DNA from 4 places in the Microcoleus sp. N3A4 genome. Region 4 is predicted to be linked to each of the others. Evidence: riboswitches for the same ligand, from Rfam matches in the RefSeq annotation. Region 4 holds a riboswitch; each other region holds the start of a gene.
What was found. Region 4 has a riboswitch for cobalamin ahead of cobG (precorrin-3B synthase). Riboswitches for the same ligand answer to the same signal wherever they lie in the genome.
Positions count from the first base shown of each region.

Region 1: linked by a shared signal. The riboswitch ahead of QUA56_RS23950 (DUF1636 domain-containing protein) and the one ahead of cobG (precorrin-3B synthase) in region 4 are both predicted to bind cobalamin.
Region 2: linked by a shared signal. The riboswitch ahead of QUA56_RS19000 (energy-coupling factor ABC transporter permease) and the one ahead of cobG (precorrin-3B synthase) in region 4 are both predicted to bind cobalamin.
Region 3: linked by a shared signal. The riboswitch ahead of metE (5-methyltetrahydropteroyltriglutamate--homocysteine S-methyltransferase) and the one ahead of cobG (precorrin-3B synthase) in region 4 are both predicted to bind cobalamin.

Region 1 covers NZ_JAUBRJ010000047.1:48,366-52,552, reverse strand. Annotated here, with positions in the region: gene cynS (cyanase) at 300-743, shown strand; gene clpX (ATP-dependent protease ATP-binding subunit ClpX) at 970-2,352, shown strand; cobalamin riboswitch at 2,493-2,639, shown strand; gene QUA56_RS23950 (DUF1636 domain-containing protein) at 2,662-3,072, shown strand; gene cobW (cobalamin biosynthesis protein CobW) at 3,267-4,187, shown strand, end outside.
Region 2 covers NZ_JAUBRJ010000032.1:14,430-18,616, reverse strand. Annotated here, with positions in the region: gene QUA56_RS19015 (FAD-dependent oxidoreductase) at 1-1,141, opposite strand, end outside; gene QUA56_RS19010 (hypothetical protein) at 1,192-1,329, shown strand; gene QUA56_RS19005 (Uma2 family endonuclease) at 1,384-2,145, opposite strand; cobalamin riboswitch at 2,320-2,466, shown strand; gene QUA56_RS19000 (energy-coupling factor ABC transporter permease) at 2,489-3,247, shown strand; gene QUA56_RS18995 (energy-coupling factor ABC transporter substrate-binding protein) at 3,251-3,571, shown strand; gene cbiQ (cobalt ECF transporter T component CbiQ) at 3,580-4,187, shown strand, end outside.
Region 3 covers NZ_JAUBRJ010000009.1:33,116-37,302, reverse strand. Annotated here, with positions in the region: gene QUA56_RS07690 (hypothetical protein) at 1-102, opposite strand, end outside; gene metE (5-methyltetrahydropteroyltriglutamate--homocysteine S-methyltransferase) at 86-2,332, opposite strand; cobalamin riboswitch at 2,720-2,866, opposite strand; gene QUA56_RS07680 (iron ABC transporter permease) at 3,060-4,058, shown strand.
Region 4 covers NZ_JAUBRJ010000021.1:106,358-110,544, reverse strand. Annotated here, with positions in the region: gene QUA56_RS14880 (precorrin-8X methylmutase) at 1-388, opposite strand, end outside; gene cobG (precorrin-3B synthase) at 528-2,063, opposite strand; adenosylcobalamin-variant (AdoCbl-variant) riboswitch at 2,106-2,185, opposite strand; gene QUA56_RS14870 (hypothetical protein) at 2,390-2,626, shown strand; gene cbiE (precorrin-6y C5,15-methyltransferase (decarboxylating) subunit CbiE) at 2,709-3,917, shown strand; gene QUA56_RS14860 (hypothetical protein) at 3,981-4,187, shown strand, end outside.

The DNA.
Region 1 (4,187 bases), on a different contig from region 4:
ATTGCCGCAGGGCAGTGATGAGTTATTTTGGGATTTATCAGTTGTGATATCAATTCCGGTTGCACTCCTCGAAATGATTGTTGATTGTTGACTGTTGACTGTTGACTGTTGACTGTTTGGACATTTGAACAATACCCATGCAACTGGAAACGATATGAGTTGTCGAAGTTGAGGAGACCAGCTTTTGCTGAAGTTCCGAGCGATCGATTCTGTTTTTTTTCTCAGCTTGGTATTGACAAAATCACCAAAATGTGAGACAAATTTCACATCTAACACAGCAGTGAGTAGGAGCATATTTAATGGCAATTTCACAAATTACAGAAAAGCTTTTGGCTGCTAAAAAAGCTAAGGGAATTAGTTTTGCAGATTTGGAAAAACTTTTGGGGCGCGACGAAGTTTGGATTGCCGCGGTTATTTACCGTCAAGCAACCGCATCTGAAGAGGAAGCAGAGAAAATTGTCTCGGCTTTGGGACTAGATGGCGAGACGGTTGCGGTTCTCTGCGAACCTCCGTTAAAAGGTTCTTTGGATCCCTCAGTTCCAGTTGACCCTCTGATTTATCGGTTCTATGAAATTATGCAGGTTTACGGGATGCCGCTCAAAGCAGTGATACATGAAAAATTTGGTGACGGGATTATGAGCGCGGTAGACTTTACTTTGGATGTCGAGAAAGAAGCAGACCCAAAAGGCGATCGAGTGAAATTAATTATGTCGGGGAAATTTTTAGCCTACAAAAAATGGTAAGCAAGTGTCGCTAAACTCGGCCGGTGAAAATTAAAATATTTTAATCGGTCGAATGACTGATGACTAATCACTAATGCCTCACAAGTGTTAACTTAGAAATAGAGTCGGCGAAGCTTGACTGGTTTTGGTGTCCGCGGGAAACCTTTCTAGGGTAAGGCTAAGATCGATCGCGCGGCAACTTCCCCAGTCAAAGAAAGCAACCGCAACCGTAAAGTAAGAGGCAAATATGTCAAAATATGACTCCCATCTCAGATGCTCATTTTGCGGCAAGTCGCAGGAGTACGTCCGCAAGTTAATAGCTGGGCCCGGCGTCTACATTTGCGATGAATGCGTGGAACTGTGCAATGAAATTTTAGAAGAAGAGTTTTTTGACTCCAGCAAAACAATTGGTCAACAGATTCCCCAATCAGAGGTGCGAGAGTCTCAGGGACAAGGAACGCGGCGTCAAGGTCGATCGAACAAATCGAAAATCGTTTTAGCTCAAATTCCGAAACCGACAGAAATTAAGCAGCATTTAGACAACCACGTCATCGGCCAGCATTCAGCAAAAAAAGTCCTTTCTGTAGCAGTTTACAACCACTACAAGCGCTTGAGCGTTGACCAAGCTAAAGATAGCGACAAGTCTTCTGCTGACAGCGATGTAGAACTGCAAAAATCCAACATCCTGCTAGTTGGGCCGACAGGTTGTGGCAAAACTTTGTTAGCGCAAAGTTTGGCGCAAATGCTCGAAGTCCCCTTTGCGGTAGCCGATGCGACGACGCTGACAGAAGCTGGATATGTCGGCGACGATGTAGAAAATATTTTGCTGCGGCTTCTGCAAATGTCGGATTTTGATGTCGAATCGGCGCAGCGCGGCATTATTTATATTGATGAAATTGACAAGATTGCTCGCAAAAGCGAAAACACTTCGATCACAAGGGATGTATCGGGAGAAGGAGTGCAGCAAGCCCTGCTAAAAATGTTGGAAGGAACGGTGGTTAACGTGCCCCCGCAAGGCGGCCGCAAACATCCTTACCAAGATTTTATTCAAGTTGACACGAGCAAGATTCTATTTATTTGCGGCGGTGCTTTTGTCGGTTTAGAAAAAATAGTTGAACAGCGTTTGGGTAAAAAATCTTTAGGCTTTATTCAGCCAACAGAAAGCGACAGTAACTCAACTTTGCCGGCCAAGGATAAGCGGGCTGCTGATATTTTGCAGCAGGTACAGCCCGACGATTTAGTCAAGTTTGGTTTGATTCCTGAGTTTGTCGGGCGGATTCCGGTGGTGACGGTGATTTCGCCGCTGGATGAAGCAGCTTTGATGCAAATATTGACCGAGCCCCGAAATGCGCTGGTGAAGCAGTATCAAAAGCTGTTGAAAATGGACAGCGTGGAGTTGGAATTCCAGCCGGAAGCGCTGCGGGCGATCGCCCAGGAAGCCTACCGCCGCAAAACTGGCGCGAGAGCTCTCCGCAGCATTTTAGAGGAGTTAATGCTAGATGTGATGTACGAATTGCCTTCTCGCAAGGATGTGGCTCACTGTATGATTACTCCTGAAATGGTCGAGAAGCGATCGACTGCTGAATTGCTGTGGCATCCGGCATGGCGCAAACAGCACGAAACTGCATAATTTGTAATCTGTAGGGTGCTTGTGGCGCACCCTACAAACTACTAAACCAGCCCCAGATTTATCCCTGGGGTCGCTTTCTCTAATCAGAAATCTAAAATCTAAAATCTAAAATCTAAAATTGATTGGTGGCAAGTGCGGTATGATGTGATTTCGCGATCGGTTCTAGCGGGGAGCAGCCGCTAGAGGAAACGGGGAAAGTTCGGTGCAAGTCCGGCGCTGTCCCGCAACTGTAATGAAACCCTTGTGGTTTCTCAAGTCAGAATGCCCGCCGATATCTAACTCACTTTTGAACGCATCTGCGAGGTACGGATGATGGATGGAATTAATGCGGCTGTACCCACAAAGCACAGTCTGTTTGTTTGCACTGCTTGCGCTAGTGTTTGGAAAAACGGCAAGCGCGAAGGCAAAAGCGGCGGTCAACAATTTATGGAAGACTTATCGAAACTCGCTAAAGATTGGGAATTTTGCGATGAGTTTGATATTCGGGAAGTTGAGTGCATGAGTGCTTGCAGTCGCTCTTGTGCGGTGTCTTTTGCTGCTGTTGGAAAGTACACTTATCTGTTTGGCGATTTGCCTGCAAATGAACCGGAAAGTGCGGAAGCTGTACTCGAATGCGCGGGTCAATACTATGCTAAATCGGACGGTTTGTTGCCTTGGTCTGAGCGTCCTCAAGCTCTGAAAAAAGGCATTTTGGCGAAGATTCCGCCGCTGGGAAATTAGATAGGTTTGTAGTAGGGACTTTAGTTTTTTCCTTCTCGTTCCTAGGCTTTGCCTGGTAACGCATACGCCGAGGCTCTGCCTCGTTTTAAAAGCGATCTTTTATTCCAGCGAGGCAGAGCCTCTAGATCGGTATTCCCAGGCAGAGAGAGCCTGGGAACGAGATATCCCATCACCAAATAAGCACAAAATCATCAATGCACAAAATTCCTGTTACAGTCATTACCGGCTTTCTCGGTAGCGGCAAAACTACCCTAATTCGTCACTTATTGCAAAATAATCAAGGTCGCCGAATTGCTGTTATGGTTAACGAATTTGGCGAAATTGGAATTGACGGAGAACTGCTGCGCGATTGCCAAGTTTGCGACGAAGAAGAAAATGTCAGCAGCAATATTGTAGAACTAACAAATGGTTGTCTTTGCTGCACTGTTCAAGAGGAATTCTTGCCGACTATGCAGGAATTGTTGAAGCGCCGAGAGCAAATTGATTGTATCTTAATTGAGACTTCTGGTCTCGCACTTCCTAAACCTTTGATTCAAGCTTTTCGCTGGCCGGAAATTCGCACGGGTGCTACTGTAGACGGTGTTGTTGCTGTTGTCGATTGCGAAGCTGTTGCTAGCGGTACTTTTGTCGGTGATATCGATGCTTTGATGGCACAGCGGCAAGCTGATTCTAGTTTAGATCACGAAACTCCGATCGAGGAATTGTTTGAAGACCAGTTAGCCTGTGCCGATATGGTACTTTTAACGAAGGTCGATCGCGTAGATGCTGAAACTCACCAGAAAGTCCAAACCTGGTTGCAACAAGAATTGCGTCCGAGTGTGAAAATTGTGCCCTGCAAAGGTGGCGAAATTAACCCCGATGTGCTGTTGGGATTTAATGCGGCGGTTGAGGATGATTTGGAGTCTCGCCCGAGTCACCATGACACTGAGGAGGAACACGAGCACGATGATGATATTAACTCGACTTTCTTTATTGCCGATCGCGAATTTGAACCTGAAGCTTTGGTGAAAAAACTGCAATCCTTGATGCAGCAGGAGGAAATCTATCGGATTAAAGGGTTTGTGGCGGTTCCCAAGAAACCGATGAGGATGGTGTTGCAAGGTGTGGGTTCGCGG
Region 2 (4,187 bases), on a different contig from region 4:
CAGGTACGCCACCAAACAGCATTTGTGCGCCGGTTAAAGGTTCTACAACTCCCGTTACATTGCCAGCGTGTCTGATATAAAGTTCTGATGCAGAAGTAACAGAAGTAGCCCCCAAACTCCTCAGCCAAGTGGCAACAAATAACATCTCTCTTTGCATATTAGCCGTGGGTTTGCTCCCGCTTCTCGCTAAGGCTTCTGCTTCGCTGGCGGTGACTGCAAATAAAAGCGCATTCCACGAAAGTCTTTCATTTGGAAGTATTGCTATATTTCCCTCATCTAAAATTACGCCCGTTTGAGGCAAAGATAGCTTTCTTCCTCTAAAGGAGTGATAAGCTGCAGACAGAGCCGGCGAGCGAACATCGATGTAATCGTTACCCGCCCACAGAGTTTTGAGATTGCCTCTAGTGTCGATCATTTCCAGCCGGAGTTCTTGTGCTAGTTTGACATCCTTGCCTGCAGCGTACAGCAAAAAATTTTGACTTTCAGAATCGGCGAGGTTTGTGAAGCGTTTTAGATAAATGTAATCGAGTTCTTTCAGTCTTCTTGCAGTAAGTCCTTGGGTTTCAAAAACGAGGGTGACTGGAAGTTCTGAGTTAGGCAGACCAAATGTTTCAAATCCCTGCTGCTTTCTCACGCCGGCAGCTTGAGCTAATTCGGCATTGACAGTGGCATCAATAAATTGCTTGCCGGCATAAACTGCGCCTTTAGAGGTGGTTATACTGGCAATTTTTTGGCCTTCTTTACTGACTGATTGAATTTCTACTTTGCTGAGGAGAGCGACTCCAGCTTGTAACAGCATTTCTTTTAGCGCTGCACTGGCTTTGCGGGGGTCAAGTGCAATTGCGGTGACACCGGATTTTTGCAGGAACTCTTTATAGATTGCCGCTGGTGAACCAAAGGTATCTAAATTTAAAGATTTTTGAAGTTCTTGACTAATCTGACTTCTATCTAAATAAGCAAGACCGCCTCTTGCCAAATGCCCGCCAATCCCTTCTTGCAAGCTTCCTTTAGACATCAGCATAACTCGCGGATAACGCTTTGTCCGGCGACGATATTCTCTGGCAGCCGAGATAACAGCTAAAACTCCTGGAACTTCATCACCAAAGCCGATGACATCGTAAGAACGCAAATCCGTGACCATTATTTAATAACCTCTCCCGATCGTCATTTTTTCGAGCTGGATCTCAATGTTTGCCGTCAAACTCTCTGTTGGTTCCAAATTTAGCTGCATCTTTGGTGATTTTTGCGATAAATATTCACACATTCTTGGATGTAGAAATCGGGTTTTTTCCCGGAAATCCTTCGTTGAGGGCGATCGATCTCGGTTGAAAAACCCGGTTTCTGAGCGTCCAGAGTCGGTCAGTCTGGTGCTCTTGATTGCCATCAGGTCAGATTATCGGGATCTATCCCCAACTCTCGCAATCGCTGAGCTAGTCGATCGGAACGTTCAGCCAATCGATCGGCGCGCTGGGCTTCCTGTTGGGCGCGCTGCGATTCCTGTTGGGCGCGCTGGGCTTCCTGTTGGACACGTTCCGCTGATTGTTTTACCTGTTCTTCAGGTGTCAGATAGCGTTTGCCATCGGCATCATACCAATACAACCACTCCCTTGTCACCCCAGAATAATTTCCCCTTTCACAACCAATCCCCAAACCAATTTCTGGCATCCAAACTGGATGTCCTGGCTGTAATTCATACTTCCCATTGACTAACTTGTGTACTTCTAAATGAGGTTTACGGCGACGGCGGGAAGAATAAATGACGTAATAAAGTACGCCTAAAGCTTGATATTCCTCCAACTTTGTGCTGTATTCCTTGCGATAAGTTGGGGAAACTACTTCCAGCACAAAAGTCGGCAAAACATTTTCATCCCACAGCACGTAACTGGGACGCAATTCTTCATCATAAAACCTTTCTACACCTAAACTTAAGAAAGCATCTGGCACAATGTGAGGTTTATCGGGGTGATAATAGATACCCATATCTATGCCAAAAAACCAGTCCATGCGTTCTGACCAAAGTATCAGCAAGATTGCCTTTAGCAATCCCGGTATTAATTCTTGCAGTTCGTTATCCACAGGTGTTTCATCGGAGTCTGGTAGTTCATCGGCTGAGGGCCAGTGCCTCGGAAATTTGTAATCTAACATGGCGGCTTTCCTCAAAAATCACTAATATTATACCGTTGATTTGTTTGGCGATAGTATTTATTGAACGAACCGCGAAGACGCGAAGGAAGAGAAGAGAAGACGATCGGTAATTTTGATTTAGTTAATCTGAAGTAATTTTTGTAAAATATTTGCTGAGACTTACGCGATCGACTATACTAAGCCTAACGATTCGGTTCTAATGGGGAGCAGCCATTAGAGGAAACGGGGAAAGTTCGGTGCAAGTCCGGCGCTGTCCCGCAACTGTAATGAAGGTGATGTCGCTTTCTGAGTCAGGATGCCCGCCGATGTGTTGGTTTACATTGTCTCATCTGCGAGGTTCAGCATGAAGGCCGGAAATCGGAAATTGGTCAGCTTGGGATTGATGGCTGGCTTGAGTTGTTATATTGTCTTGGGCTCGGCAACGCCCGCCGCAGCTATGCACATTTCGGAAGGTTTTTTGCCGGTGCAATGGGCTGCGTTTTGGTGGATTGTGGCGCTGCCTTTTTTTGCCTTTGGGTTGCGTGCGATCGCCCGCATCACCAAAGAACACCCGGAACTTAAACTGCTGTTAGCTTTAGCCGGTGCGTTTACTTTTGTACTTTCTGCTTTAAAAATTCCATCGGTAACGGGGAGTTGTTCTCACCCAACGGGTACGGGTTTGGGTGCGATTTTATTCGGCCCTTCGGTGATGGCGGTACTCGGTGCTTTAGTGCTGCTTTTTCAAACGTTACTGTTAGCTCACGGCGGGCTGACAACGCTGGGAGCTAATATGTTTTCGATGGCGATAGTTGGCCCGTTTGCTGCCTATTTTATCTATCAATTGCTGATGCGAACTGGCAGGCAACGGGCGGCAATTTTTTGTGCAGCAGCTTTTGCAGATTTGCTGACTTACGTGGTTACTTCGATTCAATTAGCGTTAGCTTTTCCCGCAGCCAGCGGCGGTTTTATGGCTTCGTTTCTCAAGTTTGCTGGTATCTTTGCAATTACTCAAGTACCCCTTGCTATTAGTGAGGGATTGCTGACTGTATTAGTCTGGAATTGGCTGCATTCTTACGGGAAGCCGGAGTTAGAAACTTTGAAACTATTGAGACAGGAGTCATAAGCCATGAGTCAAAAAAACACAAGAAATCAGCAAGCTACTTCACAACAAAATTGGATGTTGGTAATTGCTGTGATCGCGCTTGCCGTTATTCCCCTAGTTTTTGTCCGGGGTGAATACGGCGGATCGGATGGGGAAGCACAGAAAGCGATTACGGAAATTCAACCGGACTATCAACCTTGGTTCAATCACTTATTTGAGCCTGCTAGCGGAGAAATTGAAAGTTTGCTGTTTGCGACTCAAGCGGCGCTAGGATCGGGCGTAATTGGCTACGCGATCGGGCTGTACAAGGGGCGATCGCAGCGACAAAAATCTGATGATGAATAGCCGTCGGAATGAACCATCAGATTGACAGTCTGGCTTATACAAATCGCTTGCGCGGGTTGCCGCCAACCCACAAATTATCCTTTGCGATCGCCCTGTTAATTCTTTCTCTGGTTTCTCCTGCGATCGTCCAATTGTCGATCGCCCTTTGGTTGGCTGTCTGGATCGTCATCTATGCGGGTATTCCGGGGGAACTGTATTTGCGGTTGCTGTCGCTACCGTTGATGTTTTTGCTGACAAGTTTGCCTGCTTTGGCGATGAGTGCGGTGGCGGGCGATCGTATTCCCGCAATTCAGTGGGATATCTGGCAAGGTTGGGGGATTAGCACCGGCACTTTTTATCTGTATGTGAGCCGCACTGGGATATACCAAGTGAGCTTGCTATTTGCCCGCGCCTTCGCATCGACAAGCTGTATGTATTTCATCCTCTTGACGGTTCCATTTACCGAAATCTTGCAGATTCTCAGACAATTACGCTGTCCAGAGTTAGTCACAGAACTGCTATTACTAATGTATCGGTTTATTTTTAGCTTATTGGCGATCGCCGATGAACTTTGGATAGCCCAAAACTCCCGCTGCGGCTATCGCACTTGGAAACTGGGAATGCGTAGTTTAGGCAT
Region 3 (4,187 bases), on a different contig from region 4:
TCCCTTCCATCCTGTATAACCGATCGTCAGCAGATTTGTGTGAATGAAGCCATGTTGCCAGTAGCCAAAGTTTCCCTGCCAGATGCTATTTTCCGGTCGCATTTACTTCCTCCCGCAGCGTTTTGGCAGCTTCCACCATATTTTTCAGTGCCGGAATTACTTCTTCCCAACGCCGTGTTTTCAGGCCGCAATCGGGATTCACCCAAATTTGCTGCACAAGTAAATTGGCAATTCCAGTTCGCAACTGCTGCAAAATCTGTTCTGTTGTTGGCACGACTGGACTGTGGATGTCATACACGCCGTTACCCACTTGATAGGTGTAGCCTGCGGCGATGATTTCATGCAGCGTTTGGTTGTTGCTGCGACTATTTTCAATCGAAATCACATCGGCATCTAACCGTTCAATGTCTTTGATAATGTCGCCGAATTCGCAGTAGCACATATGCGTGTGAATTTGAGTTTGGGGATGAGCGACTGCGGTTGCCAAACGAAACGCATCTACTGCCCAAGACAGGTATTCACTCCAGCGTTCTACCTTCAGAGGTAAACCTTCGCGTAATGCGGGTTCATCTACTTGAATTATCCTCGCTCCTGCTGCTTCTAAGTCTGCCACTTCATCGCGCAAGGCCAGCGCAATTTGAAACGCTTGTTCCTGTCGAGAAATATCGGTGCGCGGATATGACCAATTTAAAATTGTTACGGGAGCTGTTAGCATTCCCTTAACTGGTTTTTGCGTCAATGATTGCGCTACTTTAAACTCGCGTACCGTCATTGGGGCAGTGCGAACGACATCACCGTAAATAATCGGCGGACGCACGTACCGACTGCCATAGCTTTGCACCCAGCCATTTTGCGTGAAGGCAAATCCATCTAACTGTTGTCCAAAGTATTCCACCATATCGGTGCGTTCAAATTCGCCATGCACTAGCACATCCAGCCCAATTTCTTCTTGGAGTTTAATGCTGTCGGCAATCTCAGTATCGATCGCTGCTTCATACTCTGGCTGACTCAATTCACCCTTTTTATACCGTACTCGCAGTTGTCGCACTTCTGATGTTTGAGGAAATGAGCCGATCGTTGTGGTGGGAAAAATGGGCAGAGAAATCTGTTTTGACAGCCGCAAACCGTAGGATAATTCCCGTAGAAAGTCATTTGTCGTAATGCTTTTCATGCGTGACTGCACGGCAGGATTGGCTGGACTAAATTGCTCGAATTTTGTCCAGGCATCGGTAATCTTGGCGCGATCGCTCTCAGTTTCTTCTCCTGCTAAACAGCGTGCCAAAAACTTCACCGCTTGCAGTTTTTGTTCGGCAAAACTCAACACATTGCGGAGAGGTTCTGGCAACTTTGTTTCCCGTTTGGAATCGTAGGGAACAAACTGCAATGATGCCGACGGCTGAATGACGATATTAGGCGTAATTCTTTGAATGTCTTGCAGCACTGGCAGCAATTTTTCTGGACGGATTTGCCAGATGTTGCGGGCATCCACAATGCCAACACCCAGATGCTTATCTGGGGGAAATCCATATTGCTTGAGTAAATCTAAATTGCGTCCGCGAGTGAAGTCTAAACTAATCGCGCTAACAGGCAATGCCATCACCCAAGAATAAGTTTCACCCAAGTCATCAAAGTAAGTGACAAGATGCAGCGGTAAATCGAATTTAGCAAAGGCTTGATAAGCAGTTTGATAGTGTGCTTTGAAATTGTTTGCATCTCCCAGAACTAAGGCAGGTTCATGTATCTGCACTTCGGCAACGCCAAGGGCTTTTAATTGCGTCAAGAGTTCGATGTAGCGCGGCAGCAATTGCGCTAGAGAATCGTCCATTGCGCCATCTAACCGACTCAACCGCAGTAGGGTACAGGGGCCAAGAACGATCGGCACTGCCCGCTCCCCTAACGTCGCTTTTGCCCGCTGCACCGTCTCCAGAAAATCGCTGAAATCTGCTGGTTGCAGTTGGGTCGGAATTTCTGGGACGAGGTAGTGATAGTTGCTATCAAACCATTTGGTCATCTCTAGGGCCGGAATTCCTGCTTTGCCCCGTGCCATTGCAAAGTATCGATCGAGTCCTGATAACCCCTGAAAGCGTTTGGGAATTAGACCTAAACGAATTGTCCAGTCAAGCACGCGATCGTAGAGTGTGGTATCGCCTGCACCGATGCGATCGATGCCTGTCTGTAGCTGTGTTTTCCAATTTTCTATTTCTACAGTTTGAACAGTGGACAGTAAAGTATCTGCCTCTAATTTGCCACTCCAAAAACCTTCCAAAGCTTTCTTAACTTCACGGTTTTTACCAATGCGGGGATATCCAAGAGTTGCCGTTAAAATTGACATAATTGCTCCTAAGTTGGGGTTGTCAATTGATTCATCAGTCCATAGAAACTCTGTCGGAAACCAAGAGGTATCCGATGCCGAATTTTCGACAGCAATGCCATTAGATTGCAGGGCGCATCAAAGGCAAAACCATCTGAATTTCCAACAAAGCTATAAAAAAGCTGTTAGAAATTACAGCAGGCAAATGCCCAGCAAGATTCCTTGCATCTGAAACTAGATAATGCTGTTCATGCTAGTTTTTCAAACTTGCTATCTCGCCCTAGAAACCAATTCCACCACAGGTTTCTCGCGGGTTAAGGAGTATAATCGCCGATCGCGCAGCGTCTCTGAAAGAGAATCGAATTGAAAACAAAATGCTGAATACATCCGTACCTCGCAGATGGGTTAAATGAAACGATACAATCGGCGGGCATCCTGACTAAGAAACGATTGTACGCTTCATCACAGTTGCGGGACAGCGCCGGGTTCGCACCGGACTTTCCCCGTTTCCTCTAGTGGGTGATCTCCACCAGAACCGATTACTTCTGACAATACCACATTTCCGAAAATTTGCAACCCCTCCGACAAATAGCGCGATGTAGAGTTTTTCGATCGTCGGCTGTTCATCTGTTCCCACGGTCGCCACCTTCTGGTAAATGGGTTATTGTAGTTAACGAGTTCGATCGTTCCGCAAATCTCAACGGAGGACATATCGCGCTTTATTTTTAAAATCAAGTGGTGTAATCTAGTGAATTTGCAAAAAATCTGGCTAAAATATCGAGTTTTTCAGGCAGTTATATTCTTAGGATTGGGTTTGCTATTAACGATCGCCCTTTCGCTTTCTTTTGGTGCGGTGCCGATGAGTGCCGATCAATTGTGGCAAGCATTTCTGCACCGAGGCGATGCTGTCAATCAAACTATTTTCTGGGAATTGCGTTTGCCCAGAGTTGCTGCATCGCTGACAGTTGGTGCGGCGTTGGGAATGTCGGGGGCTTTGCTGCAAGGGTTGCTCCGCAACGGTTTAGCCGATCCTTTTGTATTAGGAATTTCGGCGGGTGCAGGGTTGGTTGCGATTACCATGCTGACTTTGGGAATATTTCAAACTTGGGTGCCTTTGGCGGCTTGGATTGGTGCTATTTTAACTTCGATGCTGGTCTACTTTTTGGGAAAAACTAAAACGGGGATTTCTGTGGAACGTTTGGTTTTAGCTGGTGTGGCTGTGAGTTCTCTGTTTGGGGCAATACAAACTACACTGCTGCTGTTAGCTGAAGACAGCCGCTTGCAAGCTGCTTTGAATTGGTTGATAGGCAGTTTGAACGGTCGCGGTTGGTCGGATTTGCAGGTGGCTGCACCTTATATTGTGGCTGCTTTGCTGTTAGGATGTTTTTTGGGGCGATCGATAAATTTGCTGGCTTTGGGCGACGATTTAGCTGTTGGTTTGGGGGTTTCGCTGGTGCGATCGCGCTTGTTGATTGGGGGTGTTGCTACTTTGCTAGCTGCGAGTGCTGTCAGCATCGGCGGATTGATTGGTTTTGTGGGATTGGTTGTGCCTCACGGGGTGCGTTTGTTGGTTGGTAATGATTATCGGTTTGTGTTGCCGCTGAGTGCGATCGGCGGTGCTTGGGTGTTGACTTTTGCTGATTTTTTGGCTCGTTTGGGTGCGGTAGAATTGCCTGTGGGTACGGTTACGGCTTTGTTGGGTTCTCCGCTGTTTGTCTGGCTGCTTTATCGGCGTTCTAGTTATTAGTCATTAGTCATTAGTCATTAGTTATTAGTCATTAGTCAGTTGGCAGTTGTCAGTTGTTAGTTGTCAGTTGTCAGTAAATTTTCCAATAACCAATAACCAATAACCAATAACTAATAACCAATAATCAAT
Region 4 (4,187 bases):
CCGCACCCTGCAAGTTGTCTAGCCACAAATCCACGGCCGCGGCCGATCGAGTATTTCCCATTTGCCGCGCCAACTCCGGGATTTCGGAATGCCAGAGGGTGCAAATCACCTGATTGTCAGCGGGAAGGCGTTTGCGAGTGATGCCTTCGGCCACCATCCGGGCATCGCAGAGAATCGGCGCACCTGCTGAGAGGGCTTGGCGTCCGCAGGTGGCTGCACCGGGCGAAGCTGCTAAATCTGCAACAATATCGGTCATGCCGCAACTGTGAATTAGTCGCACGGCTACCGATTCTAAATCGGGCGGCAAGTTTGACAAATCTGTTTCGGATCGAATTGTGGCAAAGGATTTGATGTAGATTTCTGTTCCGTCTCGAATGTAGTCAATCATTGTTTAAAACTGTTATGGGAATTTTGTTTGATTTGTGAAATAGATTTTTTGAATAAACCGCGAAGGCGCGAAGGCAGAAATATCGAGAGATATAGAAAGATAAATGATTAAAATTTGTCAGTTTTAATGGGATATTTTTTTACTTTAAATTCCATTTTTCGGTGCTGAACAACTCCTGCAATTGGTCGATCGCCTGCCGATCGACAAACTCACCAAATGACTCCAAAGGCTCTCGAAACCGCTGATACACCCGCAACATTCGCTCGATCGCACCGGGCATCTCGACCGCACTCACCCTCTGGAAAATTTGCCGTCCGAAGGGTAAATCTTTTCTACCTGCATAAATGTTGTAACCTTCGATTATCTCGTGTCCCCGCTCAATCTGAATTCCTACCAGCGTGATATCAATTGGCCGGTGCTGGGCGCAGGACTTTTCGCAACCGCTGAAATGAATGTTAATCGGCAGGTCGATCGTCAATTTTTCCGCTAAATCCCTCACCATTGCTAAGGCGTGACTTTGAGTATCTGTCGCCGCCGACGCACAGCCGCTGCTGCCGGCACAAGCCACCAAGCACGAATCTAGGCGAGTCGCCGACGAGTGCAATCCCACATCGGCTACTTGCTGTTTTACCTCAAAAAGCTGGGAGTTGGGGATGTCAGAAATCAACAGATTTTGCCACGGCGTAAGTCTCAGGGTACCGCTGGCTAGATTTTGGGCTAAATTTGCCAAATTCCGCAGTTGTTTTGATTCTAGCTTACCTAGGGGCAGTGCAATTCCCATGTAGGAGAAACCGGACTGTTGCTGAGGGTAAATGCCGAGATGTTGGTGATTGGGGATGGATTTTTCAGATGAGGCGATCGATCGGGCGGGCAAGATGCCCACCCCACAAGGAAATTCACTGTTTGTGGAACAGGCATCTTGCCTGTTCTTGAGAAAGGTGCAAGATGTGTATTGCAATAAAAATGGTAAATTCTGCTGTACCCTTTCTAGATAACTTTCAGCGCCCCAATCTGCCAGCAGGTGACGCAAACGCGGTTTTTTGCCATCAATTCGAGGTCTATTTTTGGTGTATTCAAGATAGGCGCTAGCGAGGGCGGCTAATACTGAAATACATTGCGATTCTTGGATTAAAATCCCTGTGTCGCCGTTTAAATGCAGCCGAAAAACGATTTCTGATTTGGTTGAACGCCCTTCAGCAGCTAATAAAATATCGTTGCGTAAATCGCGGATCGAAACCGATTCCCCGCCGTCAAAGCCAATACTGAACTTAGGCGAAAGTTCCGACAACTCGGAATGTGTTTGCAGGTAATCATCCCAAGCTTTCACTAGCGGGCGAGTATCGAGTAGTTGCTGTCGATCGATCCCTGCTGTCGGACTTGCCATAATATTGCGGATCGGGTCAACTTCAACGCGGCGAGATGCCAATCCCAATTCCAGCAAATCTTGCCAAACTTCATCAGAAACTGGCGAATTCAAGTCTCGGATTTGCAAATTCGCCCGATTCGTTACTTGCAAACAACCGGTACTGTATCGATCGACCAAATCCGCGATCGTCCGACACTGCTGCGCGTTTAAAATCCCCCCCGGAATCCGCATTCTCGATAATATTCCGTCTCGGGCGCGGGAACCGTAAAATAAACCAGGACAAGTCGGCAATTCACTCAAAGCTAACAAAGAAACTCCTCCCCGTGCGACGCAGGGAATCTAAAGTAAACTCCTGAAATCGGCATTCTGACTTTGACAGTTGCGGCACAGCGCCGGAATTGCACCGGACTTTCCCGCTTTCAGGTTTAAGAAATCTATCACAAGTCGATCGGCATCAGCCAGATCGATCGAGTTTCTTAACAAATCTCCGGGCGAGCTCGCCTGTTAGGGGGGAAATTCGTTTTATTGTCTTGCTGATCCCTGAATAATTTTTTATAATCTATAATCAAAGTCAAAATCACTCTCAGAGTGCGTGACTTCTAACTTCGGCTATAAAACCTGCGATCGCGTTATTTATGACAATTGAAGAATTGCAAATCAAACTCGCAGATATCAATCACCTTGTTGAGACATTCCAAACATCAGTAGCTTTGGAAAAATACTACTCGGATGACACTGTGATGATTGAAGGAGATGGTACAATTACTAGCGGCAAAGAAAACTGCCGCCAAGGAAGAGAATTTTTTTTTTCAAATCAAGCTGCGATCGCCCAAACATTGAGTCGCTTAAAGTCGCAGAAAGACTCGGAATGAGGCAAGTAGAAGAAAGAATTGTGAATGGAAATCCGATATTATTCTTTAGAATCGATAAGTAGTAATTAGCAGTAAGGGCGCAATGCACAAATGGCTTTCGGTGGTGGGGATTGGCGAAGACGGACTTTCGGGATTGAGTGCGATCGCCCGTTGTCTACTCGATCGATCTCAAGTCGTTGTCGGCGGTGCCCGTCACCTCGCAATGCTACCAACCGACGACACCCGCGAACAATTGCTTTGGGCTTCGCCGATACAAGCAACAGTCGATCGAATCATCCGCCGCCGGGGACAGTCTGTGTGCGTGCTAGCCAGCGGCGATCCCATGTGTCACGGCATCGGCGTCACGCTGTCGCGCAAAATTCCTATTTCCGAAATGACTGTAATTCCCGCTGCATCGGCTTTTAGTCTTGCTTGCGCCCGTTTGGGTTGGGCTTTGGCGGATGTTGAGACTTTCAGTTTGACAAATCGCCCGATCGCATCGATCGCCCTTGCTTTGTCGCCGGGGGCGCGCTTGCTGGTATTGAGCGCCGATCGACACACGCCGGGAAAGGTGGCCCAATTGTTGACACAGCGGGGGTTTGGCAGCAGTTTGATGACCGTGTTCGAGCGGATGGGAGGGAACTCGGAACGGCGGATCGAGGGGGTAGCAGCAGCCTGGAATGCAGCGGATTTGGCTGATTTGAACGCGATCGCGATCGCAGTTGCAGCCGATCGCGAAACCCTGCTTTTTCCCCGAACTGCGGGTTTGCCGGATGCTGCATATCGCCACGACGGACAACTTACCAAGCGAGAGGTTCGAGCCGTTACTGTGTCAGCGTTAGCACCGATTCCGGGAGAGTTGCTTTGGGATGTGGGGGCTGGCTGCGGTTCGATCGCGATCGAATGGATGCGGAGTCATCCTCGGTGCAGGGCGATCGCGATCGAACGCCATCCGACTCGGCTGCAATACATTGCCGAAAATGCCTCGACTTTCGGCGTTCCCGAACTCGAAATCGTGGCGGGATCAGCGCCGGAAGCCCTGACAAATTTGCCTCAACCGAATGCTATTTTCATTGGTGGCGGTGTCACCGCAGAAGCTGTGCTGGAAACTTGCTGGAATGCTTTAGGTGAGGGCGGCCGATTAGTTGTGAATGCCGTGACAGTTGAGAGCGAATTTAAAGTTTTGCAGTGGCACGATCGTTATGGTGGGGAACTAATTAGAATTGGGATTCAGCGAGTAGGGGCGATCGGTTCTTTTCAGGGTTGGAAACCGCTGGCACCGATTACTCAGTGGGCGGTAGTTAAGAGATGAAAGGCGATCGGTCTTTTTCCTGGAAAGCTATGATAAATAATATCCTCTGGAATTAGAGTGAAAATGCCAGACGAATCATCCCTTGATCCTTATTTAGAGCGACTGTTTGAAGACTATTCCAATACTGAAGTTATCGAACTACAGCAATATCTGTCTGAATGGGATAGAGGAACTTATCGAACTGTGGCCCAAAGTGTGTTAGACCATTCACAAAGAAAAGGATTCGATCCACTCAAATATCTGCGTAAGGCACACAACTTCAACACTAGA